DNA from 3 places in the Pelagerythrobacter sp. genome. Region 1 is predicted to be linked to each of the others. Evidence: riboswitches for the same ligand, from Rfam matches in the RefSeq annotation. Region 1 holds a riboswitch; each other region holds the start of a gene.
What was found. Region 1 has a riboswitch for cobalamin ahead of ACE3QC_RS00665 (TonB-dependent receptor plug domain-containing protein). Riboswitches for the same ligand answer to the same signal wherever they lie in the genome.

Region 1 (10,057 bases):
CCTTGAACACGTTCATCGTGATCGAGGCCATCGCGGGCACCATCAGCACGATCGTCACCGCGAAGGCGTAATAGGCGAGCGAGCCGAGATAGAGGCAGGCGGCGAACATCGGCATGCAGACGAGGATCAGCTGGCCGATCGCGATCGTCGGGCGGCCTGCGTTGCGCGCGCAGATCGCCACGCCGTAGCCGATCGCATTCGCCGCCAGCAGCACCTTGCCCGCCGGCTCGACCTCGAGGATCAGCGAGGCGGCCGCCACGGTGCCCATCAGCAGGGCGTACGTGAACGCGCCGACTTCGTAGAAGATCTCGAGCTTGCTCGTGCTCGCCTTGCTGTCGGGCGAGAGGACGACGGCCACGGCCACGCGGACGAGCGCGACGACCGTCAGCGCGAGGCTGAGCACGTAGAGCACGGTCGATCCGCTGAGCCAGGCGACCACCAGCGAAGCGGCGATCCCGCTCGCCGCGCCCGCGGCGAGGCTGCTGGGCAAAGTGTAGAGCGTGCGGACGAGCGTGCCGCGAACGCGTTCGGACAACGCGTCGCCTTTCGTGAAATAGGCCAGGGCCCAGTCTGCCTCGTCCTTCGGATCGCTGCTCGCCATAGGGACCGGCCTAGCGAAAAGTGGTCACCGCATAGTTAATAGGCCGCTTACAGATCGACGAAACGCGCGGGAAACCCGGCGTTAGGCATCCGACGCCGGCCGCAGCGGCGCGCCGGCGCGCGGTCCGGCTCGATCGCCTTCCGCCTGTTCGATCGATCGCGCCAGCCGCGCGTCGAGCGTACGGCAGATGCCGAGCCACCAGTCGTAGCGTTCGCGGTCGCCCGCGAAGAAGGCGCGTTCGGCCTGGCCCCGTGCCTCGTGCGCGGCGCCGATCCCGTATTGCGCGAAATGCCGCAGCGCGGCGTGGAGCAGGCGGTCGTCGGCGCGCTCGTGGCAGTTGTCGTTGGCGGCGGTGGCGGGGGCGCGGCGGCGGAGGACGCGGGCGATCGGCGAGTCCGCGTTCAGACGCGAAGCGGCGAAATGGACGGTCATGCGGAGAAGGCCCTCTTGCGGGGTTGCGACTTCCGCGGGTTTAGGCGCCAACTCGTGAAGCGGGGGTTTTGCGCTAGGGTTTCCCCGTTCTTAACCCTTGTCGGCCGGTCAGCGCGCCTGGCCCGGCTCGGCGATCCAGCGACCGCTGTTGGCGTATTCGGCCTTTACCCCGCCGCCGCCGGGCAGGTCGCTCGCGGTGAAGGCCGCATCGCCGCCGCGCGCCTCGACCGCCGGCGCATAGTCCGGCGCGGGCACGCGGGTCGCGGCAGGCGGGGCCGCGCCGATCGCGGCGCTGCGCGCATCCTCGTAAGCGCGGGCGAGCGCCACCGGGTCGGACGCGGCGGCCGGTTCCGGCACGCTCGAGCGCGGGTGGGGCGCGGCCAGCGGCTCGCCGCCGCGATAGGCCGCGGTGAACGCGGCAGGCCGCCCCGCCGCACCGCGCCAGCGGTAGAAGCGGTGCGCGCCGATCACGCCGACCGTGTCGAGGCTCGGCGCCCAGTACGGGTTGATCCAGATCGTGTGGTAATGGGTCGCGAGGCCCACCGGCGCGTAGGTTTCGCCCGCCAGCGCGCGCCGGGCCACGCCCATCGCGCGGTCCCACGCCGCCTTCATCGGCTGGCGCGCCAGCGAGCCGTCGCAGGTGAAGGTAAACTGGCACCCGGTCGTCCGCTCAGAACCTTGATAGACCACGCCGCACACGCTGTTCGGATAGCTGGGGTGCGCGACGCGGTTCAGCACCACCTGCGCCACCGCGCGCTGGCCGCCGATCGCTTCGCTCGCCGCCTCGTAATAGACCGCGCTGGCGAGGCATTGCAGCGCGCGCGCCTTGTCGATCCCGGTGCCCGCCGAATGGAAGGCGCGCGCCGCCGGCCCCGCATTGCGCACCGCGGCGAGTTCGGCCGCCGCGCCGCCCGCACCGGTCAGGTCGAACACGCGCGCGCCGTTCTCGATCGCGGCGTAGTCGGCGCGCGGCGCGGCTTCGAGGAAATAGAACGCCGAGCCGGGAAAGCTCTGGCCCGCGCGCTCGAACGGCATCGGCTTGACGGCGGATGTGGCCGCCTCGTGCCGGGCGTCGGGGGCGAAGGCGCGCCAGTCGTCCGGCGCGGCCATCGCCGGAACCCCCACCGCGGCGATCAGCGCGAGAATCCGCCGCCCGCGATGCTTGCCCGCCAGCCGCGCCCACAGGCTCGCCTGCCGGCGGCGCGCGCGAAGCTGGAAGGCAGGGGTGCGGGCAGGGGTCACGGCGATCCTTGTGCTTGCGGCGCTTGCAGCGCGCCCCGGCGCGTACCAGCGCGACCGGTGAATTTCGACCGCGCCGCACGGGCTGTCCCTTGGCGGAACACCTCGCAAGCGGCGGTTAACGCGGACACTTTCCGCCCGGTTACCGCGCGGCCATCTTGTGCACCCGCGAAGCCGCCGCTAAGGGCGCGCGCACGTCATGGGTTGTCGGCGCGTTTCCCTCGGGAAGCGGGCGGACCGAAGAGGGAAGGGGGTAGGGAGGTCGTCTCCCGGGGCCTCCGCTGCCCCCGCAACTGTGACCGGGGAGCGCCCGCTCCACATGCCACTGGCCGATCCTTCGGGGGGCCGGGAAGGCGGTGCGAGGCGTGACGATCCGGGAGCCAGGAGACCTGCCCGTCGACGGTCGTTCGTGCTGCCGGGCGGGGTGAACCGGAAGCAGGCGGAAGGGGCATGTGCCCCTGCTCCGTCATGGGCGACGTTCGCACATGACAGGAGGTATAATGCGTAACCATCTGATTATCGGCACGGCGCTCACCGCGCTCGCCGCTCCGCTCGCGGCGCAGGACAGCGCCGGGACGTTCTCGGAATTCCGGCCCGAGGAAACCCAGATCACCGTCACCGCCACCGGCACGCGGATCGAGCTGGAGGATACCGGTCAGCCGATCACCGTGATCGGCGAGGACGAGATCGAGAGCGTGCAGGGCGCCGACCTGACCCGCGTGCTCGAGCGCGTGCCGGGCCTCACCTTCAGCCGCAACGGCGGGCCGGGCGCGGTGACCCAGGTCCGCGTGCGCGGTGCGGAGGGCGAGCAGCTCCTCGTCCTGCTCGACGGGGTGCGCGTGGCCGATCCGGCCGCACCCGGCGGCGGGTTCGATTTCGGCAACCTGCTGGCAGGCAACCTGTCCAAGATCGAGGTGCTGCGCAGCTCGAACTCCACGATCTGGGGCTCGGACGCGATCGGCGGCGTGCTCGTCGCCAGCACCCGCGCGGCCAGCGGGCTGGAAGCGAGCGCCGAATACGGCGCGCGCGATACCGCCACCGGCACGCTTTCCGGCGGGATCGGCGGCGACCGCGGCTTCCTCGGCGGATCGGCGAGCTACTACCGCACCGACGGGTTCTCGCAAGCCGCGAGCGGCGCCGAGGCCGACGGGTTCGAGCAGTGGGCGGTGAACGGCCAGGGCCGGCTCTACCTCTCGCCCAGCGTCGAACTGTTCGCACGCGGCCGCTATGCCGAAGGCGACGTCGACCTCGACGGCTTCCCGGCACCGAACTTCGTGCTCGCCGACACCGAGGAAACGCAGCACACCCGCCAGTATTCGGCCTCCACCGGCGCGATCTACGACACCGGGCCGCTGTTCGTCAGCGCGGCCTACTCGTTCGCCGATACCGAGCGGGTCAATGTCGATCCCGTCGCTGGCGCCGACCCCACGTTCACCAGCGACGGCCATTCGGACCGCGTGGAACTGCGCGGCGAATGGCGTCCGATCGGCCCGCTGCTGGTGAATTTCGGCGCGGAGAACGAGTGGGCTTCCTACCGTACGTTGTTCGAGGAGGAGCAGGACACGCGCATCTTCGGCGCCTACGGTCAGCTCGGGATCGAGATGGGCGGGCTCGCCGCGCATGCGGGGATGCGGGTCGACGATCACCAGCGCTTCGGCACCGAAACCAGCTTCGGCGGCGACCTGAGCTACGTCCTGACGGGCGAGCTGCGGCTGCGCGCCAGCGTGGGCGAGGGCTTCAAGGCGCCGACGCTCTACCAATTGTTCTCCGACTACGGGAACGAGGCGCTCCAGCCCGAACGCAGCACCAGCTACGACGTCGGCCTGGTCCACGGCGATCGCTCGCTGACGGACACGCGCTTCTACGGCTCGGCCACGCTGTTCCGCCGCGACGCGCGCGACCAGATCGAGTTCGCGAACTGCGACACCAACTGCGACACGCGGCCCTTCGGCTACTACGTGAACATCGGCCGCGTGCGCGCCGAAGGGTTCGAATTCGAACTCGGCGCGCGTCCGTCCGACCGCTGGATCACCCGCGCGGTCTACTCGTGGACCGACACCGAGAACCGCACCCTCGGCGCGGCGAACGCGGGCAACGTCCTCGCCCGCCGTCCGCGCCACGCGCTCACGCTCTCGGCCGACTGGGTCAGCCCGCTGGCCGATCTCACGCTGGGCGGCGACGTGCGCATGGTCGGCGATTCGTTCGACGACGCGGGCAACTTCACCCGGCTCGACGGCTACACGCTGGCCGGCGTGCGCGCCGCGCTGCCGTTCGGCGAACGGTTCGAGGTATTCGGCCGGGTCGAGAACCTGTTCGACGCCGAATACCAGACCGTCGCCGGCTACGCGACGGCAGGCCGCAGCGCCTTCATCGGCGCCCGCGCGCGGTTCTGAAGGCTTCCGGTGCCCGGCTTCGTTTCGAGCCGGGCACCGATTTGGGTCTCACACGAAGACACGAAGGCACGAAGAAATATCGCGACACGAAGTGTCGAAACCAATCTGCAAGCGGGTATCTTGCCGCCTGACCATCATTGGGTGCGGCTTCGCCGCCGGCACAACATCTTTGTGCCTTCGTGTCTTCGTGTGAGAAAAACCAGGCCCGCCCCCTCCTCGCCGTGAGGAGGGGGCGGCCACGATCACTGCGCCCCGTCGCCCGTGGTCTGCGGCGGCAGCGCGCCGTCCGACGTCGCGCCCGCATCGCCGCCGTCGCCGGTCAGGCCGCGCGCCTCGAGCATCGGGGTCACGTCCGGCTGGCGCCCGGCGAAGTTCTCGAACATCTCGAAGTAGTCCATCGTCCCGCCCTTGCTGAGCACGGTGTCGCGGTAGTGATCGCCGTTCTCACGGGTCAGCCCGCCATTGTCGAGGAACCACTTGCGGCTGTCGCGGTCGAGCATCTCGGTCCACAGGTACGAGTAATACCCCGCGCTGTAGCCGGTCGCGCTGGAGAAGATGTGGTTGAAGTAGCTGCTGCGATAGCGCGGCGGCACCAGATCGACCTCCAGCCCCAATTCCTCCAGCGACTTGCGCTCGAAGGCGTCGACCTTTTCGGGCGTGTCGATCGCGGCCGCCTGCTGCGGGTTCAGCGCGTGCCACTTCATGTCGAGCAGCGCGGCCTCCACCGTCTCGCCGAAGTCGTAGCCCTGGTTGAACTTCGCCGCCGCCTCGATCTTCTCGATCAGTTCGGCCGGGATCGCCTCGCCCGTCTGGTAGTGCTTGGCATAGTTGCGCAGCACCTCGGGATAGGTCGCCCACAGCTCGTTCACCTGGCTCGGGTACTCGACGAAATCGCGCGCCGTCGCGGTGCCCGAGAGGCTGGCGTATTTCTGGTTGGCGAAGAAGCCGTGCAGCGCGTGGCCGAATTCGTGGAACATCGTGTTGACGTTGTCGAAGCTGACGAGCTGCGGCTCGCCCGCGTTCGCCTTGGGGATGTTGAGCACGTTGTAGATCACCGGCTTGGTGCCGTAGAGGTGGCTCTGGTCCACGAAGTTGCTCATCCACGCCCCGCCGCGCTTGCTCGGGCGCTGGTAGGGGTCGAAATAGAAGATTCCGAGCTCGCTGCCGTCCTTGTCGAACACGGTGTAAGTCGTCACGTCCGGGTGATAGACGGGCAGGTCGGTGCGCTGTTCGAAGCGCAGGCCGTAGAGCTTGTTGGCGGCATAGAACACGCCGTTTTCCAGCACGCTCTTGATCTCGAAATACGGCTTCACCGCATTCTCGTCGATGTCGTAGCGCGCCTTGCGGACCTTCTCGGCGAAGCGATACCAGTCCCACGGCTTGACCTCGAAATCGCCGCCCTCGGATGCGATCTGCTCGTTCAGCACCGCCGCCTCGCGCCGCTGCGTGGCGGCGAGGGCGGGGACCATCTGCTGCATGAAGTCGAGCGCGGTCTTCGGGTTCTGCGCCATGCGGTCGTACATCACGTAGCTCGCCCAGTCGGGCTGGCCGAACAGCGCGGCCTTCTGCGCGCGCAGTTCGGCGATATCGGCCAGCAGCGTGCGGGTATCGTTCTCGTCACCGTGGACCGAGCGGTTATAGCTGTTCATGAACAGCTGCTCGCGCGTGGCGCGGTCTTCCATTATCGGCAGCAGCGGCTGCTGCGTCGTGTTCTGCAGCGCAATCACGTATTGCCCGTCCAGCCCCTTTTCGGTGGCGAGCTGGGCCGCCGCCTGGATGTCCGAATCCGACAGCCCGGCCAGCTTGGCCCGGTCGCTCACCACCAGCGCGCCGTCGACCGTCGCCGCGCGGACTTTCTGCGAAAACTCGGTGGTCAGTTCGGACAGGCGCGAGTTGATCGTCTTGACCTGTTCCTTCTGCGCCGGGTCGAGCATCGCACCGGCGTGGACCATCTGCTCGTAGGTTTCCTCGAGCAGCTTGGTGTCTTCCGCCGTCAGGTCCAGCGAGGCGCGGTTGTCGTAGACCGCCTTCACCCGCTCGAACAGCACCGGGTCGAGCGTGATCGCGTCCGAATGCTGCGACAGCTTGGGGCCGATGTCGGCCTGCACCGCGTCCAACGTATCGTTGGTGTTCGACCCGGTCAGCGCGAAGAATACCGTGGCCACGCGGCCCAGCATCCGGCCCGAGGTTTCGAGCGCGACGATCGTGTTCTCGAACGTCGGCGCTTCGGGGTTGGCCTTGATCGCCGCGATCTCGGCGTTGTGGATCGCCATCGCCTGCTCGAACGCAGGCTGATAGTCGCTGTCCTGGATCTTGGTGAAGTCGGGCGCGTGGAACGGCAGCGTGCTCGGCTGCGCGAAGTATCCGGTGCCTGCGGGAATATCGGCCGAGGCTACTACATCGGAAGCGGACTGCATGTTGCCCTCCTGCATGGTGGAACAACCCGCCAGCGCGACGGCAAGGGCGGTGGTGGCCAGGATATGGGCCTTCATGGTCTCTCCAGTTCAGGTTTGGCGCCGGCGCGTGCGAAAGGCGCGGCGAATACGGGATGAAATATCACCCGGCGCTTGAACCGGAGATTGCCCGCGATTGCAAGGGCGTGCTCAACCCAGCGGATAGCGCACCAGCGCATCGTATTGCGAACCCGCGGGCGTCAGCCGGCTCGAATAGAGCGCGAAGGCTTCCACCCGCCAAGGCTTGCTCGCCAGCAGCGCGTGGCGCGCCAGCCAGCCGCCGATCGGTCCGCTCGCGCGGTTGAGGCGGGCGAGGGTGATATGCGCCGCGAACTTGCGCGTCTCCGCCGCTAGCCCGGCGGCGCGGCACGCCCGCTCGACCCGGCGTTGCAGCACGGCGAGCGGCTCGCTCGCCTCGACCCCGGCCCACAAGGTATGCGCCAGTCCCTTCTTCTCGAAATATCCCACCCCGCGCAAGGCGAGGTCGAACGGCCCGCCCGCGACCCGCGCCAGCGCGTCGGCGAGGTCTTCCGCCTGCGGCCCCTCGATCTCGCCCGCGAAACGCAGCGTCAGATGCAACTGGTCGTCGTCCTGCCAGCGCGCGCCCGCGACACCGTCCATCGTGTCGATCAGCATGTCGCGCACCACGGCGGGCGGGCGGATCGCGGCGAAGAGGCGGTGCATGGGGGCACGTTACAGATCGCGCCGGGTGCGCGCCAGCGGCGGCACGCGGGATTGCCGCCGCAGGATGCGCCGTTTCGTGCGCGTTTGGGGCTTGATCGGGCCGAGAACGCCGATAGGCACGGCGAATGCCCGATGCCGCATCCCTAGCCTCCGACCCCGATTGGCTTCCCCATCGGATAGACATGGCCTCCGGCAGGATGGGCTTCCTCCGGCTCGCGCGCGAGCAGCTCGATGGTCCGACGTTCCTCGCCGATCGAACTCCGGGTTCGGCGGACCATGAAGCATCGGTACCGCTCGGCGACGTGCTCGGGATGGCGCCAGCCACAGGTCCGCTTCATTTCATTTTCCATACCGCGTTCTGCCGCTCCACATTGCTGGTGCGGGCGCTGGACCTGCCGGGAATCTCGGCCGGATTGAGCGAGCCCGGCATCATCGGCAGCCTGGCCGGTGCCGGTCGGCAGGGCGCGCCGCTGGTCAAGCCCGTCCTCGATCTCCTCTCGCGTCGGCATGGGGACGAGCGGGCGGTCATCGTCAAGCCGACCAATCATGCGAACATGTTGATCCCGGCCCTGCTCGATGCGCGCCCCGATGCGCGCGGCGTACTGATGACCAGCGCGCTCGATCCGTTTCTGCTGTCGGTGGCGAAGCGGGGCATGATGGGGCGCCGCTGGGGACGCCAACTCTATTTCGAGCTGATGGGTTACGCGGGCGTCGATCTCGGCATGGATGGCCCCGAGCAGTTCGCGATGACCGACCTTCAGGCGGCCGGTCTCGCCTGGTTCCTGAACCGCCGCTATTTCTCGATGCTGCGCGATAGATACGGCGAGCGGCTGATCTGGCTCGACGGCGACCGCTTCGACGCGGCCCGCGCCGCCACCCTGCTGACTGTCAGCCGGCATTTCGCGCTCGACCTCACGCCCGAACGGGCGGACGCCGTGGCATCGGGCGATCTCTTTTCCAGCCACGCGAAGCTGGGGGGCGATTTCGACGCGCGAAGGAAAAGCGAAACGGAGCGGGCCGCCAGTCGCGTGACCGAGGAAGAGATCGCGCAGGTCGGCGAATGGATCGGGCTGATCGCGCGGCAGGCGGGCGTGGACCTGACGCTCGGCGGGAACTGATCCTTCGCGGACTGCGGCCCGCAAGCCATGTCCTCGCCGCCCGGCCCGTCCGGTTGCAATCGGGGGCCGGCCTCCCACATCGACCGCGCGAGCCGGACCATCACATCTGCCGATCGCCCACATCCTGCTGACGGCGGCGGCTCTGTCGCTTTAGCTTCTTGACCCACGTGAACATTTGCGGAACAGACGCGCGCTATGGCACTCACCAAAATTTCCGTCCGCGGCGCCCGCGAGCATAACCTCAAGGGCGTCGACATCGATCTGCCGCGCGATGCGCTGATCGTCATCACCGGGCTGTCGGGTTCGGGCAAGTCGTCGCTGGCGTTCGACACGATCTATGCCGAGGGGCAGCGGCGCTACGTCGAGTCGCTCTCGGCCTATGCGCGCCAGTTCCTCGAGATGATGCAGAAGCCCGATGTCGAGCATATCGACGGGCTCAGCCCCGCGATCTCGATCGAGCAGAAGACCACCAGCCGCAATCCGCGCTCGACCGTGGCGACCGTCACCGAGATCTACGACTACATGCGCCTGCTGTGGGCGCGCGTGGGCGTGCCCTATTCGCCCGCGACGGGCTTGCCGATCGAGGCGCAGACCGTCTCCAACATGGTCGACCGGGTGATGGCGTTGCCCGAGGGCACGCGGCTCTACCTGCTCGCGCCCGTGGTGCGTGGGCGCAAGGGCGAGTACCGCAAGGAACTCGCCGAATGGCAGAAGGCGGGCTTCACCCGCGTGCGGATCGACGGCGACATGTACCCGATCGAGGAAGCCCCCGCGCTCGACAAGAAGTACAAGCACGACATCGAGGTCGTGGTCGATCGCCTCGCGGTGAAGGAGGGCCTCGAAACCCGCCTCGCCGACAGCTTCGAGACCGCGCTCAAGCTGGCCGAGGGGCTGGCCTACGTCGATCTGGCGGACGGCGTGGTGCCGGGCCGCGAGGACGAGGGCGAAGCGGGCGGCGCGATGAAAGGCGCCGGCCTGCCGCCCAACCGCATCGTCTTCTCCGAGAAGTTCGCTTGCCCCGTCTCCGGCTTCACCATCGAGGAGGTCGAGCCGCGCCTGTTCTCGTTCAACGCCCCGCAGGGCGCCTGCGCCGCGTGCGACGGGCTGGGGGAGAAGCTGCTGTTCGACCCGCAGCTC
Region 2 (10,057 bases), on a different contig from region 1:
GGCGAAGCGGATCGCCCCGCTCGGACTGATCGGCGGCTTCCTCGATGCGGCGGGCGGCGGCGGCTGGGGGCCGGTGGTGACCTCGAACCTGCTTGTGCAGGGGGCGGAACCGCGCAAGGTCGTGGGCACGGTGAACTCGGTCGAATTCTTTCTGACGGTGACGATCTCGGCCACGTTCATCTTCCACCTCGGTATCGCGGACCTCGCCGGGGCCACACTCGGGCTGCTGATCGGCGGCATCGCCGCGGCCCCGTTCGGCGCGCTGGCGGCGAAGCATTTCCGCCCGAAGGTGATGCTGATCCTCGTCGGCGCCGCGCTGAGCGTGACGAGCGCGTGGGGGATATATACGGCGTTATCCTGATGATCCTTGTTTTTCGAACGCGCATCCGCGCGTTCGTCCTCGGCGCTGTCCCCTCCGCTACGCTACGGGGTGCCTGCGGGCGGCCGTTCGGCCTTGCAGTCCGCTGGTCGCGGACCGAAATTTCGCCAGACAGCCGTGGCCGGAAATGTTGCGGTGCCTGACAGCGATGGCTTGGAAGGGTCCGGTCGGCGACCAGCCGACCGCAAGCGCGAATGCGCGCCCGCAGCGACGCGACCGCAGGTCGCATGAGCGAGGATATCGCGAGCGCGGATGCGCTTGCGCAAACAAAGGACCCCGCCGGCGCTTGAGGCCAAGCAAACAACTCCGCCCGGATGGGCGGGCGCAAACAAAACACTCTCGCTTGAGGCCCCAAAAAAATCATGTATGCGCCGCACGCATGACCGCGCACAAGGAAGGCGATCCCACCACGCTCAACCGGCTCTACGGCCGCAGTCAGGGCAAGCCGCTGCGCAAGGGGCAGGCCGATCTGGTCGAGAACCTGCTGCCGAAGATCGCGGTGCCTACCGAGGGCCCGGTGACGGCGGAAAGTCTGTTCGGACACGATCGCCCGCTTCATTTCGAGATCGGCTTCGGCGGCGGCGAGCATCTCGCCCAGCGCGCCGACCTGCTGCCAGACCACGGCTTCATCGGCGCCGAACCGTTCGTCAACGGCGTGGCGCAGGCGCTGGGGCACGTGCGCGACGGTACGCTCGCCAACGTGCGGCTGCATCACGGTGACGCGCTCGAAGTGCTGCAACGCATCCCCGACGGTGCGCTGACGATGCTCTACCTGCTCCATCCCGACCCGTGGCCCAAGGCGCGCCATGCCAAGCGACGGATGATGAACGACGGGCCGCTCGAACTGTTCGCCGCCAAGCTGAAGCCGGGCGGCGAATTCCGCTTCGGCACCGACCACCCGGTGTACCTGCGCCACGCCTTGTCGGTCATGCGGCGTCATACGGAAAGCTTCGAATGGCGGGTCGAAGGGCGGCAAAGCTGGGAAAATCGCCCCGGCGGCTGGTCCGAAACCCGCTACGAACACAAGGCGCGCACGGTTTATGGGCACGAGGTGTGGTATTTCAGGTTCCGCCGCCTTTAGCTCGCAGGAGATTCCCGGAGGTTCGCAGCTTTATCTGTCGCCGCGATTTCCGCTTGCGTGATTGCCAGAAGAGGGATTCGCGTCCGCCGACGCAACAAAAATTTTTCAGCTTCTTAAGAGCAATAAAGAAAAGCGCGGCGCAGCCGATTGTTTGCCTGCCGTCGTCAGTCAGGGCTCTCGCTCAGCGCCGCCCACCTCCAACGCGCGGATCGGTTTTGACGCGCCGCGTTCGTCGACGGCCACTAGCGTGAAGAGCGCCGTCGCAGCATGGGTGCGCGTTGCACTCAGAAGCTCTTCCGACCACAGTTCGACCGCGACGCGAACCGAGCTGCGCCCGGTCATCTTCACCTCGGCCACCAGCTCGACCATGTCGCCTTCCTGGATCGGCGCGACGAAGTCGACGCGGTCGGACGAGGCCATTACCAGGACCTCGCGCGCATGGCGGGTGGCGGCGATGAAGGCCGCCTTGCCCATCATGCGCAGCGCATCGCCGCCGTAGAGCGTGCCGTAGTGGTTCGCCTGCCCCGGAAAGACCATCTCCGCGAGCCGGAGGATACGCCCCGGTTCCGCGGGACCGGCTGCAGCGATCGGCGGGAGCGGCAGCCGCGTGTCGGGCCCTTTTCTCGCCACCAGCGTGAAGCGGCCACGGGTGCACAGCCGCCGCTCGCCCGATACCGGCGCCTCGGCCACCAATTCGACCTCGACATCGAGCGAACTGGTGCCGACGCGCACCACGCGGCCGGTCACCTCGACCATGTCGCCCTCCTGCGCGGGGGCGGCGAAGTCGATCTTCTCCGACGAGGCGGTGACGAAGGGCGCGCGGCCGTGGCGCGAGGCGGCGAGGAACGCCACCTTGTCCATGTGCGCCAGCGCGACCCCGCCGAACAGCGTCCCATGATGGTTCGTATCGCCGGGGAAGACGATGTCGATCAATTGCACGGCAGCCCGCGCGCCCTCTGTCTCGTTCATCGGATCAGGCCTCCACTCGTGCTTCGGCGCGCAGCGTTCGTGCGGCCGACACCATCGCCGCAATCGCCGGCCGGACCTCGTCCCAACCGCGGGTCTTGAGCCCGCAGTCCGGATTGACCCAGAGCTGTTCGGGGCGCAGGTGCTTCTGCGCCAACCGCATCAACGCGACCATCTCCTGTTCGTCCGGCACGCGCGCGGAGTGAATGTCGTAGACCCCCGGCCCGATCGCACTGGGATAGCGGTAGCGGGCGAAGGCCTCGAGCAGCTCCATCTGCGACCGCGCGGTCTCGATCGAGATCACGTCGGTGTCCATTGCTCCGATCGAGGGCAGGATGTCGTTGAACTCCGAATAGCACATGTGCGTGTGGATCTGCGTCGCATTGCCGACCCCGGCGGCGGCAAGCCTGAAGCAGTCCACCGCCCAGTCCAGATAGCGCTGCCAGTCGCGCTGGCGCAACGGCAGGCCTTCGCGCAGCGCCGCTTCGTCGATCTGGATCGCCTTGCAGCCTGCGGCTTCGAGGTCGAGCACGTCGTCGCGGATCGCGAGCGCGATCTGGCGACAGCTCGCTTCGCGCGGCTGGTCGTCGCGCACGAAGCTCCAGTTGAGGATCGTGACCGGGCCGGTGAGCATGCCCTTGACCGGCCTGTCGGTCAGCCCTTGCGCAAAGCGCCACCAGTCGACCGTCATCGGCTCGGGCCGCGACACGTCGCCATAGAGGATCGGGGGGCGAACGCAGCGCGAGCCGTAGCTCTGCACCCAGCCGTTCACGGTGAAGGCGAAACCGGCGAGCTTCTCGCCGAAGTACTGGACCATGTCGTTGCGTTCGAACTCGCCGTGGACGAGCATGTCGAGGCCGACTTCCTCCTGCCAGCGGATCGCGCGCTCGGTTTCCTCGCGCAGGAACGCGCCGTAACTCGCCGTGTCGAGCACGCCGCGGTTGTGCTCGGCGCGCGCCTTGCGCACGGCGGCGGTCTGCGGCAACGAGCCGATGGTGGTGGTCGGGAAAGCCGGAAGATCGAGCACTTCGGCCTGCGCGCTGATCCGGTCGGCGTGCCCGGCGCGGCGCTCGCGCATGTCGGATGTGAGCGCCCCGATCCGTTCGCCGACCGCGCGGTCGTGGATGCGCGTGGCGGTCTTGCGCGCAGCGCTGGCACGTGCGGCGACCGCCAGTTCGTCCGCCACGCTGTCGCGACCGTCGTCGAGCGCCCGCCGCAACAGGTCGAGCTCCCCGATCTTCTGCACCGCGAAGGCGAGCCACTGCTTGAGTTCGTCGTCGAGCTTGCCTTCCAGTTCGAGATCGACCGGTACGTGCAACAGCGAGCACGATGGCGCGAGGATCAGGTCGCGCTGCGCGGCCAGGGGTTCCAGCCGATCGAGCAGCGCGGCAACATCGGCGCGCCAGATGTTCCGGCCGTCGACCACGCCGAGCGAGAGCAGGCGATCCTTCGGCACCGCCTTGAGCACCGCGTCGAGCTGCTCGGGCGCGCGCACCAGATCGATGTGCAGCCCCGCGACCGGCAATGAGGCTGCGAGCGACAGGTTGTCTTCCAGCCCGCCGAAATAGGTGGTGAGCATGACTTTCGGCCCGGCGCGACCGAGCTTGGCGTAGGCGCGGGTGAAGGCCCTGCGCTGGCGCTCGGACAGATCGGTAACCAGGATCGACTCGTCGATCTGCACCCATTCCGCCCCGGCGTGCCGGAGCAGGCCAAGCAGCGTGGCGTAGTGCGCGAGGACATCGTCGAGCAGGTCGAAGGGGTCGATGCCCTGCCCCTTGGCGAGGCTCAGCCAGGTGATGGGGCCCAGCAGCACGGGGCGCGTTTCGAAGCCTTGCGCCCTGGCTTCGCGATATTCCTCGAGCGGCTCGAGCCTGCCGAGTTGGAGCCTGGCGCCCGGTTCGATCTCGGGGACGATGAAATGGTAGTTGGTATCGAACCACTTGGTCATTTCGCCCGCGGTGACGCTGCCGTGCGCGTGGCCGCAATCCGCCCCGCCCGTACTGCCCCGCGCCATCGCGAAATAAGTATCGAGCCCGGCGTCCTCGGCGCTTTCCACATCGTAGCGCGCCGGGATGGCGCCCAGCATCATGCTGGTGTCGAGCACGTGATCGTAGAGCGAGAAATCGTTCGACGGCAGCCAGTCGGCGCCCAGCGCCTTTTGACGCGCCCAGGCGGCGGTCCTCAGGCCGGCGGCGGCTTCTTCGAGTTCGGTCTGCGTGATCTTGCCGGCCCAGAACTTCTCGAGCGCGAACTTCAGTTCGCGGCGTGGGCCGATGCGGGGAAACCCCATGGTAGCTACGGAAACGGTCATCTTCATATACCCCGATGAAGACGGGGCGACCGATCGGGCGCGCGCGCCGGACGCGCGGCGGGAAGCCCGGACGCGCGCCATGCAAGCGACCAGACCGGGCACCCCGCCGGTGGACGTTATCGCGTCGGAGGCAGGTCTCCTGGCTCGCGGGTCGACACGGAGCGGTCCGTCTTCCCGGAGGCGAGCCCCAGTGACATGAATGGACCGCCGCTCGCCGCTTACAGTTGCGGGGGCAGCGCCGGCCTTGCCCCTGTCGAGGCGCACCGGCTTCCCGTCTTAGCTCCGGCGCGGCGAACCGGCCGGAGAACCTCGACGCAAGCGCAATCGGCGCTTTGCTCGACCGCGTCAAGAGTGCATATAAGGATTTCTTTATATCCCTCCCAAGCCCCGTTCAGTTCATCGGCAGCCGACTGCCTCAACGAAGTCAATCTGCCCGCGTCCAAACTTTGGTCCGACAGAACATCATTACACAGCCTTTCACCTGGAGATTTCCATTTGGAAGTAACGTGAGCTTACCCGAGCGTCCCCCGTCCCCAGTCTCAGGATCGTACACCGGACCGCCCGTCCATTCGGCCGGTCCGCCGCTGAAATTTTTCAGCACGACTAGGCCTTTGATGCGACGTGAGCGGAGCTTTGCATCGGAATTGCGGACATCTCGCAGATCGGGGTTGGTCTTAAGTCGCGAGGCGGCCGCCACTTTGCCGCAATAGGCGTTGCCACATCGATAGATCTCGACTTTGCCGCCTTCGCTTCCGGTGTTCCATAGTCCCGTAATATCTCTGGCTTCGGCCATCGCGGGGACAGCGAGCAGACCAGCGACCGCGAAAGCGAGTATCATCCTCTTCACGTCGTAACTCCCTTGCCTGTATCAAGCTCGAGCTCTGCAAGAGCGGCTTTCAACAGGTGACGATCATCCACCTGCCACGGATGAAATCCCGGTCGCATGTAGATGAAAACTTCGGCGAGCAGCTTCCGCATCGGTCCGGGACGGCCGTAAAGATATGCCAGGAGTTTCGCCCACGTTGGCACGTTATTCTTCCCATCCTGCGCGAGCAAATCCGCCGTGTTGCGATATATGACATAGTGGAAGCGCATGCTGGTTACGGCCATTACCGCACTGCGTTTGAGCCAACGGCGAAATCGCGTCATCTTGCGTGTCGCGACGAGATAGGTGTCGAACGCGACTGCCTTATGCTCGATTTCCTCGATCGCATGCCATTTCCACAAGCGAGCAGGTTCTTCGGACGCACCCTCGAGATGCAGTGGGTCGGCCAGGAGGTCATTCGCGAGCGTGGCCGTAAAGTGCTCGAGAGCACACGTCGCGGCGAGTTGCTGCACGGGTGAACGTCGCCGGGCCCAGCTGATTGTGCGGCGCGCACGTTCTTCCAGCGGTGCGATATCGAATCCTGCTTCGGCAGCCTGGCGATTGAACACGACATGCTCGCGAGTGTGCATCGATTCCTGATAGATGAAATCCTCGATCTGCTCGCGAAGCAGTTCCGGCGTTTCGTCCTTGAAGTGGCGCACCGCGGTCATGAAGAACTTCTCGCCCACGGGGAATGTCGACGACAGGGCGTTGAAAAAGGCGGTTCGGCCAGCATCTCCTCCGTGCCACCAGCGGTCTAGGGCGACATCCCTTCCAAATCGCAGGTCGCGCCTGTGGATGCTATCCGGTTCAGGTGTCACAGCGGACATCGTCGAGGGCTCCAGTACAATATTTACACTGATGTAAATATCTAATCGCTGATCAGTAGCAAGCGATATTTTCGCACTTTCCGCTCGAAGCGAGATCCATCTACGAAATTTAAGCTTCTACTACATGGCCTTAGGCGAATTTTCCCAGAAGCCGAAAATTACCGGTGACGGCAACACCGAGCGCGACAACGATCCTTGTTGACATCGTTGTTAGTGATGATAGCGTTTGGAGCGTTTGGAGCGTTGGGTCGGTAGCGGGCGCGACAGGTTTCGCCGAGCGTGGGTGGAAGCCTTCTGGCTTTAGGCCTGCACGACACGACAACGAAAATACGTTCCTGCCGGGGTCGGCTCTCGTCGGTCCGGACAATGGGGCAAAAAACGGGGAGAGGACTTGATGGGAAGTTTCCTGGCTCGCGCAGCGTGCACGACAAGCATTATTGCCATTGCCGCGTTCGGCGCGGTGCCCGGTCAAGCGCAAGACGCCGCGCAGCCTGCTGCGACCATCGGCGCGATCGGCGGCGATGAAGTCGAGCCGGGTGGGAACGTGATCATCGTCACGGCGCAAAAGCGTGAGGAATCCATTCTCGACGTGCCGATCGCCATTTCGGCGATATCGGCCGAAGCACTCGATAATCAGAAGATCGAGGGTGGTTCGGAGTTGCTGCGAGCCGTTCCCAATGTGAACTTCTCGAAGTCGAACTTCAGCATGTACAATTTCTCGATCCGCGGCATCGGCACGAAATCGATTTCCGCATCATCGGATCCGGCAGTCGCTGTGAGTTTCAATAATACCCCGCTGATTCGCAATCGCCTGTTCGAATCCGAGTTCTTCGATATGGCGCGGGTCGAGGTTCTGAGGGGGCCGCAAGGAACGCTTTACGGTCGCAACGCGACCGGCGGTGTCGTCAATCTCATTCCGGCGATGCCGACGTCGGAGTTCGAAGGCGAAATCAGCGGAGAGGTGGGGAGCTACGAAACCAGGCGCCTTGGCGGAATGATAAATATTCCGATCGGCGACGCCCTCGCCTTTCGCGCGGCAGGAGCTTGGACCAAGCGCAAGGGCTACGACTACAACACGTTCACCCGTAACGATGTGAACGGTCGCGATCTCTGGTCGACGAGAGCGATTCTCGAATGGGAGCCGAGCGACCGTTTCAGGGCCAATCTGATCTGGCAGCATTTCGAGGAGGACGACAACAGATCGCGGACGGGCAAGAACCTGTGCACGCGTGATCCGGGCAAGACCATGATCGGCGACACGCCGGTTCCGGGTGTCACTCCGTTCGAACCGATCCCGCTATCCTCCAAGTTCAGCCAGGGTTGCCTGCCGCGATCACTGTACGACGACGACGCTTTCGGAGCGCCCAATGCAGAAGCGCTCGCATTCATCGCCGCCGGGCGGCTTGTCGTCACTATGGGGCTGGACCCGACGACCGGAGAGGTAGTGCCGGCCTTTCTCTCCGGCGATCCCTTTGCGAATGTTGTGCAATCGCGAAATCTTCGAGAAATCGAAACCAGTTACGACCCCGTTTTTCGTGCCAAGAATGATCTAGTCCAATTCAATGCCGATTTCGACGTTTCGGATGGTTTGACGTTTGTTTCTCAGACCGCATACGCACGCGATCGCTATTATTCGTCCCAAGACTATAACAGGTTCGTGTCGGATCCGATTTTCAATGACACCTCGGGCCTTGTGGATCTTTTCTTCGGCGCACCAATAAGCCAAGAGTTTGCGGCACCTGGAGGAGTGTTCACCGACCCCCAACTTGGAGCGTCGAACCGTCTTCTAGCAATCGACATCAGCCGTTCCCGTAACCGTCAGTGGTCGCAGGAATTTCGCCTGCAATCGGAGTGGGACGGGCCTTTCAATTTCAATATCGGTGCCAACTACCTGAATTTCAAAACTCAAGATGATTATTTCGTACTGAACAACGCTTTCTCATACATCGCCTACAACCTTTACAATAGAAAGGGCGCTCCTCCGGAATACGTCGACTGCAATCCAGACACCACGGAATTCGACTGTGTTTATGTCGACCCCAACCCACTGGGTAATCTAAATGAGCTGGGCCATAACTATTTTTTGAGCCGGAACCTGGTCACGACAGAATCCTGGGCCGCCTTTGCCGAAGGTTATTTCAATGTCACGAACAATGTGAAAATCACAGCCGGCATTCGGTTCACGAAAGACAAGAAAACAACCACGCCGGTTTCCAGCCAGCTGCTGCTTGGGGCCGGCACGAACGGAACGAGTGGCGGGTCGATCGCCGGGGGTTACCCCGAAGATCCTGATGTTGTCCAGAAATGGTCGGAGCCCACCGGTAGGCTTGTCGTAGATTGGCAGCCTGATGTGAGCTTTTCCGACGACACGCTGGTTTATGCTTCCATCTCGCGCGGCTATAAAGGCGGCGGTACCAATCCGCCCCAGCCGGATATCGACCCGTTCGTAGTGCAATTCCAGCCGCTGCCAGCGACTTTTGAGCCTGAGTATCTTACGGCTTTTGAGATCGGCACCAAGAACAGTTTCGACAACGGGCGGCTTACTCTCAGCGCGACGGGCTTCTACTACGATTATGAGGGTTACCAGATTTCCAAGATCGTCGATCGAATCTCGTTGAACGAGAATTTCGATGCGACGAGTTGGGGGCTGGAGTTTGAGGCCGCCTGGCGGCCGTCGCGTGCCTTCCGTGTAGACAGCAACCTGGGATATCTCAAAACACGTCTCAAGGAAGGGGCGCAGTCCATCGACGTGATGAACCGGACGCAGGGTAATGAAGACTGGGTGTTGATCCGGCCCTGGTTGCAAATACCATCGAACTGCATTGCACCGCGCGAACTGGTCGAAACCGTGCTGGCCAATCCGATTTCCGCGTTCGGCCTCGGATTCCCCGCGCTAGGCGCTTTCTGCGGTGGGTCGGCGGAAACGGGTGCGTACGACCCCGACACCACCGGCCTCGATCTATCGCAATTCTATGGCTTCACGTACAACCCGCTGACCGATGCGCCCAATGGAGGCCGCGGCTTCTACGCCGATCTCGAAGGCAATGAGCTGCCCAATGCGCCGCGGCTGACCTTCAACATCGGCGCCCAATACACATTCTTTATCGAAGACGGAGATTGGGAACTGACATTCCGCGGGGACTATTACCGGCAGTCGAAGAGCTACGCACGGGTCTACAATACCGAGTACGATCGCCTAAAGGCCTGGGATAATGCAAACCTCGCGATAACCCTTGAAAGGCCCGCTTCACAGATCGCCTTCCAATTTTACGTGAAGAACGTCTTCAACGACACGCCGATCACGGATTTCTTCACAAACAGTGACGATTCCGGACTGAGCACGAATGTATTCACGCTCGATCCGAGGATTTTTGGCTTCAATGTCAGCAAGCGGTTTTAATTCTGTCGTGAGTCGCGCCTGCGCCATCTCCCAAATGCAGAAAGCAGGACGGCGCTCGCCGCAAAGTGGCCGGCAAGTTATATGAGGTTGCAATTAAAATGCGGAAGAAAGACATAATATATCCATAGTATTTATATTGACATTCATGTCAGCGTAAATATTATCGAGTCGCGGACTTTGAGTGCGCGGAACAAATAAAATGAGAGGATTCAGTATGTTAAAGAA
Region 3 (10,057 bases), on a different contig from region 1:
ACCGTCACCGATGCCGCCATCGGGCTCGACCGGAATCGGGCTTTTCATCGCATCGGGCTGCGTGTCGGCGCCGGGCGCGGTCTCGTCCGCCGGGGCGCCGCACGCCGCGAGAGCGAAGGCGGGGAGCGCGGCGAGGGCTATTGTCAATCGCATGAACGGTCTCCTGTCGGTCTGCCCACCCTCAACACGCGAGCCGCGCGGTTTATCCCGCATTTCGCCGCGCTGGTTCACTCAACCCATCGTCGGGATGACGAACGCGTTCGATCCGTCCCCGCCGCCATCGGGCCAGCGCTGGGTGACGGTTTTGACCTTGGTCCAGAACTTGAGGCCCTCGGTGCCGTACTGGTTGGTGTCGCCAAACGCGCTGCGCTTCCACCCGCCGAAGCTGTGGTAGCTGACCGGCACCGGGATCGGCACGTTGACCCCCACCATGCCGACCTCGACGCGGGATGCGAACTCGCGCGCGGCGTGGCCGTTGCGGGTGAAGATGGCGACCCCGTTACCGTACTGGTGCTCGCTCGGCAGGCGCACGGCTTCCTCGAAATCCTTCGCGCGCACGATCTGGAGGACGGGGCCGAAGATCTCCTCCTGGTAGGACTTCATCTGCGGGGTGACGCGGTCGAGCAGCGTGGGGCCGACGAAGAAGCCGTCCTCGTGGCCCTGAAGCGAGAACCCGCGGCCGTCGACCACCACTTCGGCGCCTTCCTGCTCGGCGGTGTCGATCCAACGCTCGATGCTCGCCTTATGCTCGGGGGTGACGACCGGGCCGTAATGCGCGTCCTTGTCGTTCGAGACGCCGACCCGCAAAGCGCCGATCGCCGGGATCAGCTTTTCGCGCAGGCGGTCGGCGGTATCCTCGCCCACCGGCACCACGACCGGCAGCGCCATGCAGCGCTCGCCCGCCGAACCGAACGCGGCACCGGCGAGGTCGTTCACCACTTGGTCGAGGTCGGCGTCGGGCATCACGATGCCGTGGTTCTTCGCCCCGCCCATCGCCTGGACGCGCTTGCCGTTGTCAACCCCGCGCTTGTACACGTAGTGCGCGATGTCGGAGCTGCCGACGAAGCTGATGCCCGCGATGTCGGGATGATCGAGGATCGCGTCGACCATCGTCTTGTCGCCATGGACCACCTGCAGCAGGCCTTCGGGTGCGCCGGCTTCGCGGAACAGTTCGGCGAGCCGCACCGGCACGCTCGGATCGCGCTCGCTGGGCTTGAGGATGAAGGCGTTGCCTGCGGCGATCGCCATGCCGAACATCCACATCGGGATCATCGCCGGAAAATTGAACGGGGTGATCCCCGCGCCGATGCCCAGCGGCTGGCGCATCGAATAGACATCGATCCCCGGCCCGGCGCCCAGCGTGTACTCACCCTTCAGCACCTGCGGGATGCCGCAGGCGTATTCGATCACCTCAAGTCCGCGCTGCACGTCGCCCATCGCATCGTCGACCACCTTGCCGTGTTCGCTCGACAATAGTTCGGCGAGTTCCCGATGGTTCTTCTCGACCAGTTCCTTGAACGCGAACATCACGCGGGCGCGCTTCTGCGGATTGGTCATCGCCCATTCGGGCTGGACCTTCTTCGCCGCCGCCACCGCGCGGTCGAGCAGCGCGGCGTCGCCCAGCGCGACCTCGGCCTGCACCTCGCCGGTCGAAGGGTTCCACACCTTGTGCGTCCGGCCCGCGGAACCTCCGGCTCCTCCGCTCATGAAATGGTCGATCCGGCGCATGTGGTTTCTCCTGTAACTTCCGTGCGGGTCTCTAGCCGAGCAGGTGGTCGGCGCAAGGGGCGAACCGAGCTTGCCGCGCTGCGCGAATGAGCTAGTCTCCCGGCAAAACGGGCAGAGGGGAATGACTTGGCTCAAGGCGGCAACGAGGGAACGGGCGGCTCCGTTCCGGCGGGTTCCGATGCGGTCGGCGCTGCGCCAGGCGCGGGGCAGAGCCCGAAGCTGGTGATCGCCGCAAGCTCGCTCGGGACGGTGTTCGAGTGGTACGATTTCTACCTCTACGGTCTGCTTGCCGGGATCATCTCGGTGCAGTTCTTCTCCGGCGTGAACGAGACGACCGGCTTCATCCTCGCGCTCGCCGCCTTCGCTGCGGGGTTCGCGGTGCGTCCGTTCGGCGCGCTGGTGTTCGGGCGGCTGGGCGACGTGGTCGGGCGCAAGCACACCTTCCTCGTCACCATGGCGCTGATGGGCCTTTCGACGTTCGCGGTTGGGCTGTTGCCGAGCTACGCCAGCATCGGGGTCGCGGCGCCGATCGCACTGGTCACGTTGCGCCTGCTCCAGGGCCTCGCGCTGGGCGGCGAATACGGCGGAGCGGCGACGTACGTGGCCGAACATGCGCCCGACGATCGCCGCGGCTTCTATACCAGCTTCATCCAGACCACCGCGACCTTCGGCCTGTTCGCCGCGCTGCTGGTGGTGATCGGCCTCAGGACCTGGCTGGGCGAGGAAGCCTTCGCCGACTGGGGCTGGCGGGTGCCGTTCCTGATCTCGCTGGGGCTGCTCGCGGTGTCGCTCTGGATCCGAATGCAGCTCGAGGAAAGCCCGGTGTTTCAGAAGATGAAGGCCGAGGGGACGACCTCGAAGCGCCCGCTGCGCGAGGCGTTCGGCCAGTGGCGCAACCTCCGGTGGGTGCTGATCGCGCTGCTCGGCGCGGTCGCGGGGCAGGCGGTGGTCTGGTACACCGGGCAATTCTACGCGCTGTTCTTCCTCGAGCGGGTGCTCCAGGTGGAGGGCGCGACGGCGAACATCCTGATCGCGATCGCGCTTGCCATCGGTACGCCGTTCTTCGTGGTGTTCGGCTGGCTGAGCGACAGGATCGGGCGCAAGAAGATCATCATGGCCGGACTCGCGCTCTCGATCGCCGGCTATTTCCCGCTGTTCGCCGCGCTGACCGACGCCGCCAACCCCGCGCTGGCCGAAGCGCAGGCGCGCGCGCCGGTGACGGTCCACGCCGATCCGGCGACCTGCGCGTTCCAGTTCGATCCGGTGGGCGGCCAGAGCTTCGACACCACCGGCTGCGACGTGGCCAAGTCCGCGCTCGCCAAGGCCGGCATCCCCTATGCCAACGCGGCGGACGGCGACGGCGAGATCACCGTGGGCGAGCGCACGATCGCGCCGGGCGACCTGACGACCTACGCCGACCGGATCGCGGTCGCCGTGGCCGAGGCCGGCTATCCCGCGACCGCCGATCCGGCGCGGATCGACCGCGTGCGGGTGGTCGCGATCCTCACCGCGCTCGTGCTGCTGGTGACGATGGTCTACGGGCCGATCGCCGCGCTGCTGGTCGAACTGTTCCCGAGCCGCATCCGCTATTCGGCGATGAGCCTGCCCTATCATATCGGCAACGGCTGGTTCGGCGGCTTCCTGCCGACGGTGAGCTTCGCGATGGTCGCGGCGACGGGCAATATCTATTTCGGCCTGTGGTATCCGATCGCGATCGCCGCGCTGACGCTCGTGGTCGGGCTGCTGTTCCTGCCCGAGACCTTCCGCCGCTCGATCCGCGATTGACCGTCGCGCGGGCTTGCGGCAAAGGCGCTGGCGCTCAAGCGGGTGTAGCTCAATGGTAGAGCAGCAGCTTCCCAAGCTGACGACGAGGGTTCGATTCCCTTCACCCGCTCCACCGCCTTTGCTGCGATAGCTTCCGGTTCATGACCGACGCCGTTCCATCGCCCTGTCGCAACATATGCCGGCTCTCGCCCGACGGATCGCTGTGCGAGGGATGCGGACGCACGCTGGCGGAGATCGGCGCGTGGACGGGCGCGAGTGAAGCCGAACGGGCACGGATCGCGCAGGCCGCGCGGGTGCGGCTCGCGGCGCTTACAGCGGCCCGGAAATCGTAAGCGTCACCGCCGCGCCGTGTCGCTCGACCTGCGCCGCGACCCCGAACACCTCGGCCAGCCGCTCGGCGGTCATCGTCTCGGCGGCGGGGCCATCGGCGACGATCCGGCCGTCCTTCATCCAGATCAGCCTTTCGGCATAGCGCGCCGCGAGCGCGAGGTCGTGGACCACGGTCAGCACGCCGCGCCCGGCGCGCGCCGCATCGGCGAACAGCCGCGCGACTTCGTGCTGGTAGCGCGGATCGAGCGCGGCGACGGGCTCGTCGGCGACCAGCAGCGGGGTTTCGGCGGCGAGCGCGCGGGCGAGGTGGACGCGGGCTAGCTCGCCGCCCGAGAGCGTGTCGGCCGCGCGATCCTCGAACCCCGCGAGGCGGCAGGCACCGATCGCGCGCGCAACCGCCGCCGCGTCGCCGTGCGAAAGCCTGCCCGGAGCGGCGCCGTGGGCGAAGCGGCCGAGCGCGACCACGTCGCGCACCGGCATCGGCCAGGCGAGCGGACGCGCCTGCGGCAGATAGGCGACCTTGCGCGCGCGCGCCGCGGGGGAGAGGCCGCGCACGTCCGCGCCATCGATTGTCGCGCGGCCCGCGTCGGGCGCGAGCAGGCCGAGCGCGAGGCGCAGCAGCGTGGTCTTGCCCGAGCCGTTGGGCCCGATCAGCATAGCGAGTTCGCCGGGCGCGAGGCGCAGGCTCGCCTCCTCGACCAGCGGCGCGCCGCCGACGTGCCGGGTCAGCGCATGGGCTTCGAGCGCGCTCATCCGCCGAGCCTCCCGCGTGCGGCGATCCACACGAAGACCGGCGCGCCGATCAGCGCCGCGACCACGCCGAGGCGCAGTTCGGCATCGGTCGGCAGCAGCCGCACGCCGATGTCGGCGAGCACGAGGATCAGCGCGCCGAGCAGCGCCGAGGGGATCAGCAGCCGCGCCGGATCGTGCCGCACCAGCGGGCGCACGAGATGCGGCGCGACGATCCCGACGAAGCCGATCGCGCCGGCGAGCGACACCGCCGCGCCGGTCGCCAGCCCCGCGCCGAGGATCACCATGAGCCGCTGACGCCGGAGGTCGAGCCCGATGCCCTCGGCCGCCTCCTCGCCCAACGCGAGCGCCGCCAGCCCGCGCCGCGCCGCGAGCATGATCGCGATGCCGAGCGCGAGGAACGGCGCGGCGTAGGCGAGATCGGCGACGCTGCGGTTGGCGACCGTGCCCAATGTCCAGTTGATCATGTCGGCCAGCGTGAAGGGGTTGGGCGCGAGGTTCATCAACAGCGCCATCAGCGCGGCGGAGAAGCTCGACAGCCCGATGCCGATCAGCAGCAGCGTTACCGCCGAGCGGGTGCGCAGCGCGGCGAGGGCGACCAGCAGCGTCGCCGCCAGCGCACCGCCGATCGCGGCGAGCGGCAGGACCAGCGGGCCTATGTTCGCAAGGCCGAAGAACAGCACGAAAGTGGCGAACAGCGCCGCGGTGGCCGAGACGCCGAGGATGCCCGGTTCGGCCAGCGGATTGCGCAGCAGGCCTTGCAGCGCGGCGCCGCTCATCCCTAGCGCTGCGCCGACCATCGCGGCGGCGAGCGCGCGGGGCAGGCGAATCTGCCACACGACGATCGCGTCGCCCGGATTGCCGTGCAAGCCGAGCCCATCCAGCAGCCGCGCGGGCGAGAGCGGGGTCGAACCGAGCAGCAGCGCGAGCGCGATCGCGGCCAGCAGCGCGAGCGCGAGCAGAGCTTTGGCACGGGCGGTCATCGGATCGCCTCGCGCGCTTCGGCCAGCGCCTCGACCGCATCGACCAAGAACCATCCGCCGCAACTCGTCCATGCGCCTTCGAGCGGCACTGTCGGCGCGCGCGCGGTCTGCGCCCGGGCGACCGGGTGGCGCGCGACGCTCCAGGCGTCGGCCCCGTCGAACGAAGCCGCCACGATCACGTCCGGCCGTTCGTAGGCGAGCCGTTCGAGCGGAAGCGGGTTCCAGCCCGGCCGCTGCTGAAAGTTCGCCAGCCCGGCGGCGGTCAGCACTTCCTGGACCAGCGTCCCTTCGCCCGAAGTCACGCCCCCCGGGGTCATGTATAGCGCCGTGGGGCGCGGCCCGGCGGATGGCGGGAGAGCGGCGAGGCGGCGGTCCATGTCGGCGGCGACCCGCCGGGCCTCCGCCGCCGCGCCGAGCGCGCTGCCCACGCGCACGACCTCGTCGCGCACTTCGGCCAGCGTCTGCGGAAAACCGATCTGCACCACCGGCACGCCGAGCTCGGTCAGGAAACCTTCGACCTCGGGCCCGCCACCGTAGGAGCGCACGACCAGATCGGGCTGGAGCGCGATCACCTCGGCCGCGCGCGGACGCACGATCGGCAGGCCCGCGGCCCGCGCGCGCATGTAGGAGAAGCGCTTGCCGGCATCGGGAGACAGCGCCGCGATCGCGCCGCGGTCGGCGAAGCGCAGCACGTATTGATCGGCGCAGTAATCGAGGCTGACGACGCGCTGCGGCGCACCGTCGGGCGGCGTGGGCGCAGGCGCGGGGGTGCAGCCTGCGGCCAGCAGCGCCGCGAGCATCGCGAACAGGGCGGAGCGCGCGTGTCGGCGCATCGCATCGGCTCCCCAAACGCACCGGCTCTCGCGGGGAGGGCATCGGAGCCCCGCGCAGCCTCGACAGTCGTGGCCCGCCGCGCCGGAAAGGCGCGACGCCGGAAGCCCGGCCGGTGGCTGTCGTTTCGGCGGGAAAGCCATGCTTCCCGTCCGCTGGAGCTGACCCGGCTCCCCGGACGAACGACGCGACGGCAGGTTTCCTGGCTTGCGGATCGGCGCCCTCGGACCGTCTTCCCGGCGCCGCCCACGGGATGGAGCGGCGGCCAGTGACGTGGTGGCCCGGGACTCCCCGCCTACAGTTGCGGGCACAGCGCCGGCGTCGAACCGGCTTCCCTCTCGGCCTTGCGCATCGCTGCGCGCGGCACCGTCTGCCCAGGAACCTGCGAGAGACGGCGGCCGGTGTCAATCCCGCGTGCCGGCGGCGCACCTGCGCGGCCCAAGAAAAATTCGGGTTGCCCGGTTTCGCCGCGATGGCGCACAATGCAGGCCTCAAGCCCTCGGCCGGATGCGCCCGCGATGACCGTCAAGCACAAGATCCTGATCGTCGACGATCATCCGATCATTCAGGACGGCCTGCGGATGCTGTTTGCCGGGCACCGCGATTTCGAGATCGTCGGCGCGCTCGATCACGCTTCCACGGTGAGCGCCTTCGTCCGCTCGCAATCGGTCGACATCGTGATCCTCGATCTCAACATGCCCGACGTGCGCGGGGTGAACGTCCTCGCCGAGATCGTCGGATCGAACGATATGACGGTCGTCGTTCTCACCGGCGAGAGCCAGTTGGGCGAGATCGACTATGCGATCAAGCTCGGCGCGCGCGGAGTGGTGAGCAAGGCCGACCCCCCGCGCGAGATCGTCGCCGCGTGCGAAGCGGCGCTGACTGGCGAAGTCTACCTCTCGCCGCAGATACGCGAAGGGATGATCCGGCTGAGCGAAGTGCCGGTGGCGCTGTCGTCGCGCCAGATGGCGATCCTGCACTATCTGGCGCAGGGCGAGAGCAACAAGGAAATCTCGTATCGCCTGTCGATCGCGCAACCGACGGTCTCGTTCCATATCGCCGAACTGCGGCGCAAGCTGGACGTGGCCAACAACCGCAAGATCGTCGAGCGCGCGCAGGAACTAAACCTGCTCTGACGCTCGCGCGAACGCCGGGTGCTCGCGCATCTCGCGGCACAGCGGCTTGACCAGCATCACGGCGACCGATTCGGCGAGCCGGCCGCGGGTGATCGTCGTGTCGTCGTACGTCGCCGCCGCCGGCTGGAGGCCCCGAGCACGGGCTTCGCCGAGCGCGCCCTCGAAGGCTTCGCGGCGATCGAAATCGAGCACGCGCCAGCCCGGCGTCGCCGCGTCGAGTTCGTCCGCGGTGCAGATGCTCACTTCGGGGCAGGCGCAGGGCAAGGTGATCTGCAGCCGCGTGCCGGCGGGGCCGGACGAGACGACGTCCAGCTTGCCGAACAGGCTTTCGATCAGGCGCCGGGCGGAGCGAAAGCCCGAGCCCGATCCGCGCCGCTCGTCGCCCGCGGTCGATCGCGGCGCGCTGTCGTCGCGCAGTTCGCGCACGAGTTCGTCGGACATGCCGATACCCGTGTCGACGATCTCTATCACCGCCAGGCCGCCCTCGGCCCGCATCGCGATCCGCGCGCCGCCCGCCTCGGTGTAGTGGTAGGCGTTGCTGAGGAGGTTCGCGAGCGCGCGCATCAGCATCGGGCGGTCGGATATCACCACCGCCCCCTCGTCGATTTCGGCTTCGAGCGAGAGCCCCTTCGCGGCGAACGGGGCCTTGAACATCATCGTCAGCGGCTCGACCAGCGCGCCGCCCTTGAACGCGCTGAGCGCGAGGAAACCGGATTCGCTGCCGACCAGCGCCGCGCCCGACATCGTGGTGGCGGCGATCCCGCCCAGATAATCGGCCGAACTGCGCAGGATCTTCGCCAGCTCGCGGTTCGATCCGGGCTGATCGTCGCGCTCGAGCACGTCGACCGCGCTGTTGAGCGCGAGGATGACCTGGCGGCTGTCGTGGCCCGAGGCGTGCAGCAGCGCGTTCTGGCTGTTGACCGTGGCGAGCGCGAAAGCCTTTTCTTCCGCCAGCTTTGCCGCACTTTCGCTGATCGCCAGCCGCTCGGCCATCGATTGCGCATAGTTCGCGTCCGCCGCGCGCTTGTCGGCCTGGATCTTCTCGAGGTTCAGACCCAGCGCGAGCGTGACCATCAGCGATTCGAACAGCCCCACCGGGCCGGCCAGATGCCAGTTGATCGGCAGCCACGTGAACACGCCCATCGAGGCGATCGCGGCATAGACTATGAACAGCGCGAGACTGCCCCAGCCGATCAGCAGCGGCCAGAGCTGGGGGCCGATCCGGCGGATCGCGGCGAAGCCGATAAACGGCAGGAACAGCGCCACTCCCACCGTTATGAGCCAAGTGGCGAGGTGGAGAGCGTTGCGCAGCGCGGGATCAAAGAACGCGAGGCCGGTCTGGAGCGCGATCACGGCGAGGCTCGCCGCGATCAGCAGCCGGAGCGCGAGGTCGCGCCGCGGGAACAGCGTGCGCGTGCGCACGAAGCTGCGCGCGAACTGCGCCATCGCCGCGGCGAAGGCGCACTTGATCGCATCCTCGATCGCCAGCCCGAGCACCGGGCTGTCGGCGAGGAAGAAGATCGTGAAATAGCCTTCGGCGTGGATCGTGGTGAGCACGAAGAAGCCCTGCGCGAGCGCGAGCCAGGCGAATTCGCGGTGCCCGGTGATGGAGAAGAACAGGAAGTTGACGAAGACCAGCACGCCCACACCCAGCACCACGCCCGCGACCATGGCAATGTTCGCACGGCGATCCTGGAAGAAAGTGCCGTAGGTCTCGATCCGCAGCGGCATGTAGGTCGAATTGTCGGACAGGAAATCGATTACGATCGTCTTCTCCTGCCCGGGCTCGAGCACCAGCTCGGTGCTGAACGCCTGGTAGGTCCGCAAGTTCTCGCTCGCCGCCGCGGGGTCGGTGCCGTCGACCAACAGCTCCAGCCGGTCGCCGGAAATTTCGTACAGCCGGAAATAGCTGAGCGAACCGCGCCCGGTGGTGAGGATCCAGCTTCCCGCGCGGTCGCCCGCGTTGCGCACGCCGAGCGCGATCGCGGTGCGCTGGCCCGGAGGCCCGAAATGGACCGCGCGCCCCGCGATCGGCCGCATCGGTTCGGTCAGGATGCGTGCGGGCGACAACGCACCCACCGCGCCGAGATCCTTCGAGTAGCGGACATAGGGGGCGACCGGCGGCGCGTCCTCGCCGGGCTGGAGCTGGGCTACGGAAAGCGGTTCCTGCGCCGCGGCGGGACGCGGCGAAAGCGCCAGCATGCATGCCAGCACGAGCGCCCCCAAGGCGACGATCCAACCCCCCTGTTGCATCGGACCGGAAGTCTTGCCCGGCCCGACCGGGTTGTCAATTCATGTCGATCGCCGCCAACGCCTTGCGCATCTGCGCCAGCGCGGCGGCTTTGAGCTGATGAACGCGCGGCACGCTGACCGACAGCACGGCGGCGATCTCCGACAGATTGAGTTCCTCGACGAAATAAAGCTGGATCACGAGCTGGTGGCGATCGCCGAGCGATCCGATCGCGGCGATCAGGCTTTCGCGGTCTTCGCGCTGGAGAACCTGCCGCTCGGCGT

Region 2: it holds a riboswitch for cobalamin, as region 1 does, so the genes downstream of both, metE (5-methyltetrahydropteroyltriglutamate--homocysteine S-methyltransferase) here and ACE3QC_RS00665 (TonB-dependent receptor plug domain-containing protein) in region 1, are expected to answer to the same signal.
Region 3: it holds a riboswitch for cobalamin, as region 1 does, so the genes downstream of both, ACE3QC_RS12245 (ABC transporter substrate-binding protein) here and ACE3QC_RS00665 (TonB-dependent receptor plug domain-containing protein) in region 1, are expected to answer to the same signal.

Annotation. Positions count from the first base shown of each region.
Region 1 covers NZ_JAYSGI010000001.1:117,707-127,763, forward strand. Annotated here, with positions in the region: gene ACE3QC_RS00650 (putative bifunctional diguanylate cyclase/phosphodiesterase) at 1-601, opposite strand, end outside; gene ACE3QC_RS00655 (hypothetical protein) at 683-1,033, opposite strand; gene ACE3QC_RS00660 (cell wall hydrolase) at 1,142-2,275, opposite strand; cobalamin riboswitch at 2,486-2,684, shown strand; gene ACE3QC_RS00665 (TonB-dependent receptor plug domain-containing protein) at 2,773-4,665, shown strand; gene ACE3QC_RS00670 (M3 family metallopeptidase) at 4,908-7,157, opposite strand; gene thpR (RNA 2',3'-cyclic phosphodiesterase) at 7,269-7,802, opposite strand; gene ACE3QC_RS00680 (hypothetical protein) at 7,928-8,920, shown strand; gene uvrA (excinuclease ABC subunit UvrA) at 9,116-10,057, shown strand, end outside.
Region 2 covers NZ_JAYSGI010000002.1:86,432-96,488, forward strand. Annotated here, with positions in the region: gene ACE3QC_RS07405 (sulfite exporter TauE/SafE family protein) at 1-361, shown strand, start outside; gene ACE3QC_RS07410 (tRNA (guanosine(46)-N(7))-methyltransferase TrmB) at 759-1,460, shown strand; gene ACE3QC_RS07415 (acyl-CoA thioesterase) at 1,629-2,429, opposite strand; gene metE (5-methyltetrahydropteroyltriglutamate--homocysteine S-methyltransferase) at 2,434-4,737, opposite strand; cobalamin riboswitch at 4,849-5,064, opposite strand; gene ACE3QC_RS07425 (DUF2147 domain-containing protein) at 5,162-5,575, opposite strand; gene ACE3QC_RS07430 (metal-dependent hydrolase) at 5,581-6,432, opposite strand; gene ACE3QC_RS07435 (TonB-dependent receptor) at 6,827-9,832, shown strand; gene ACE3QC_RS07440 (hypothetical protein) at 10,047-10,057, shown strand, end outside.
Region 3 covers NZ_JAYSGI010000004.1:47,727-57,783, forward strand. Annotated here, with positions in the region: gene ACE3QC_RS12210 (hypothetical protein) at 1-153, opposite strand, end outside; gene ACE3QC_RS12215 (CoA-acylating methylmalonate-semialdehyde dehydrogenase) at 232-1,728, opposite strand; gene ACE3QC_RS12220 (MFS transporter) at 1,951-3,513, shown strand; tRNA gene ACE3QC_RS12225 (tRNA-Gly) at 3,552-3,625, shown strand; gene ACE3QC_RS12230 (DUF1289 domain-containing protein) at 3,654-3,845, shown strand; gene ACE3QC_RS12235 (ABC transporter ATP-binding protein) at 3,823-4,596, opposite strand; gene ACE3QC_RS12240 (FecCD family ABC transporter permease) at 4,593-5,576, opposite strand; gene ACE3QC_RS12245 (ABC transporter substrate-binding protein) at 5,573-6,409, opposite strand; cobalamin riboswitch at 6,582-6,793, opposite strand; gene ACE3QC_RS12250 (response regulator) at 6,926-7,543, shown strand; gene ACE3QC_RS12255 (sensor histidine kinase) at 7,529-9,796, opposite strand; gene ACE3QC_RS12260 (sigma-70 family RNA polymerase sigma factor) at 9,831-10,057, opposite strand, start outside.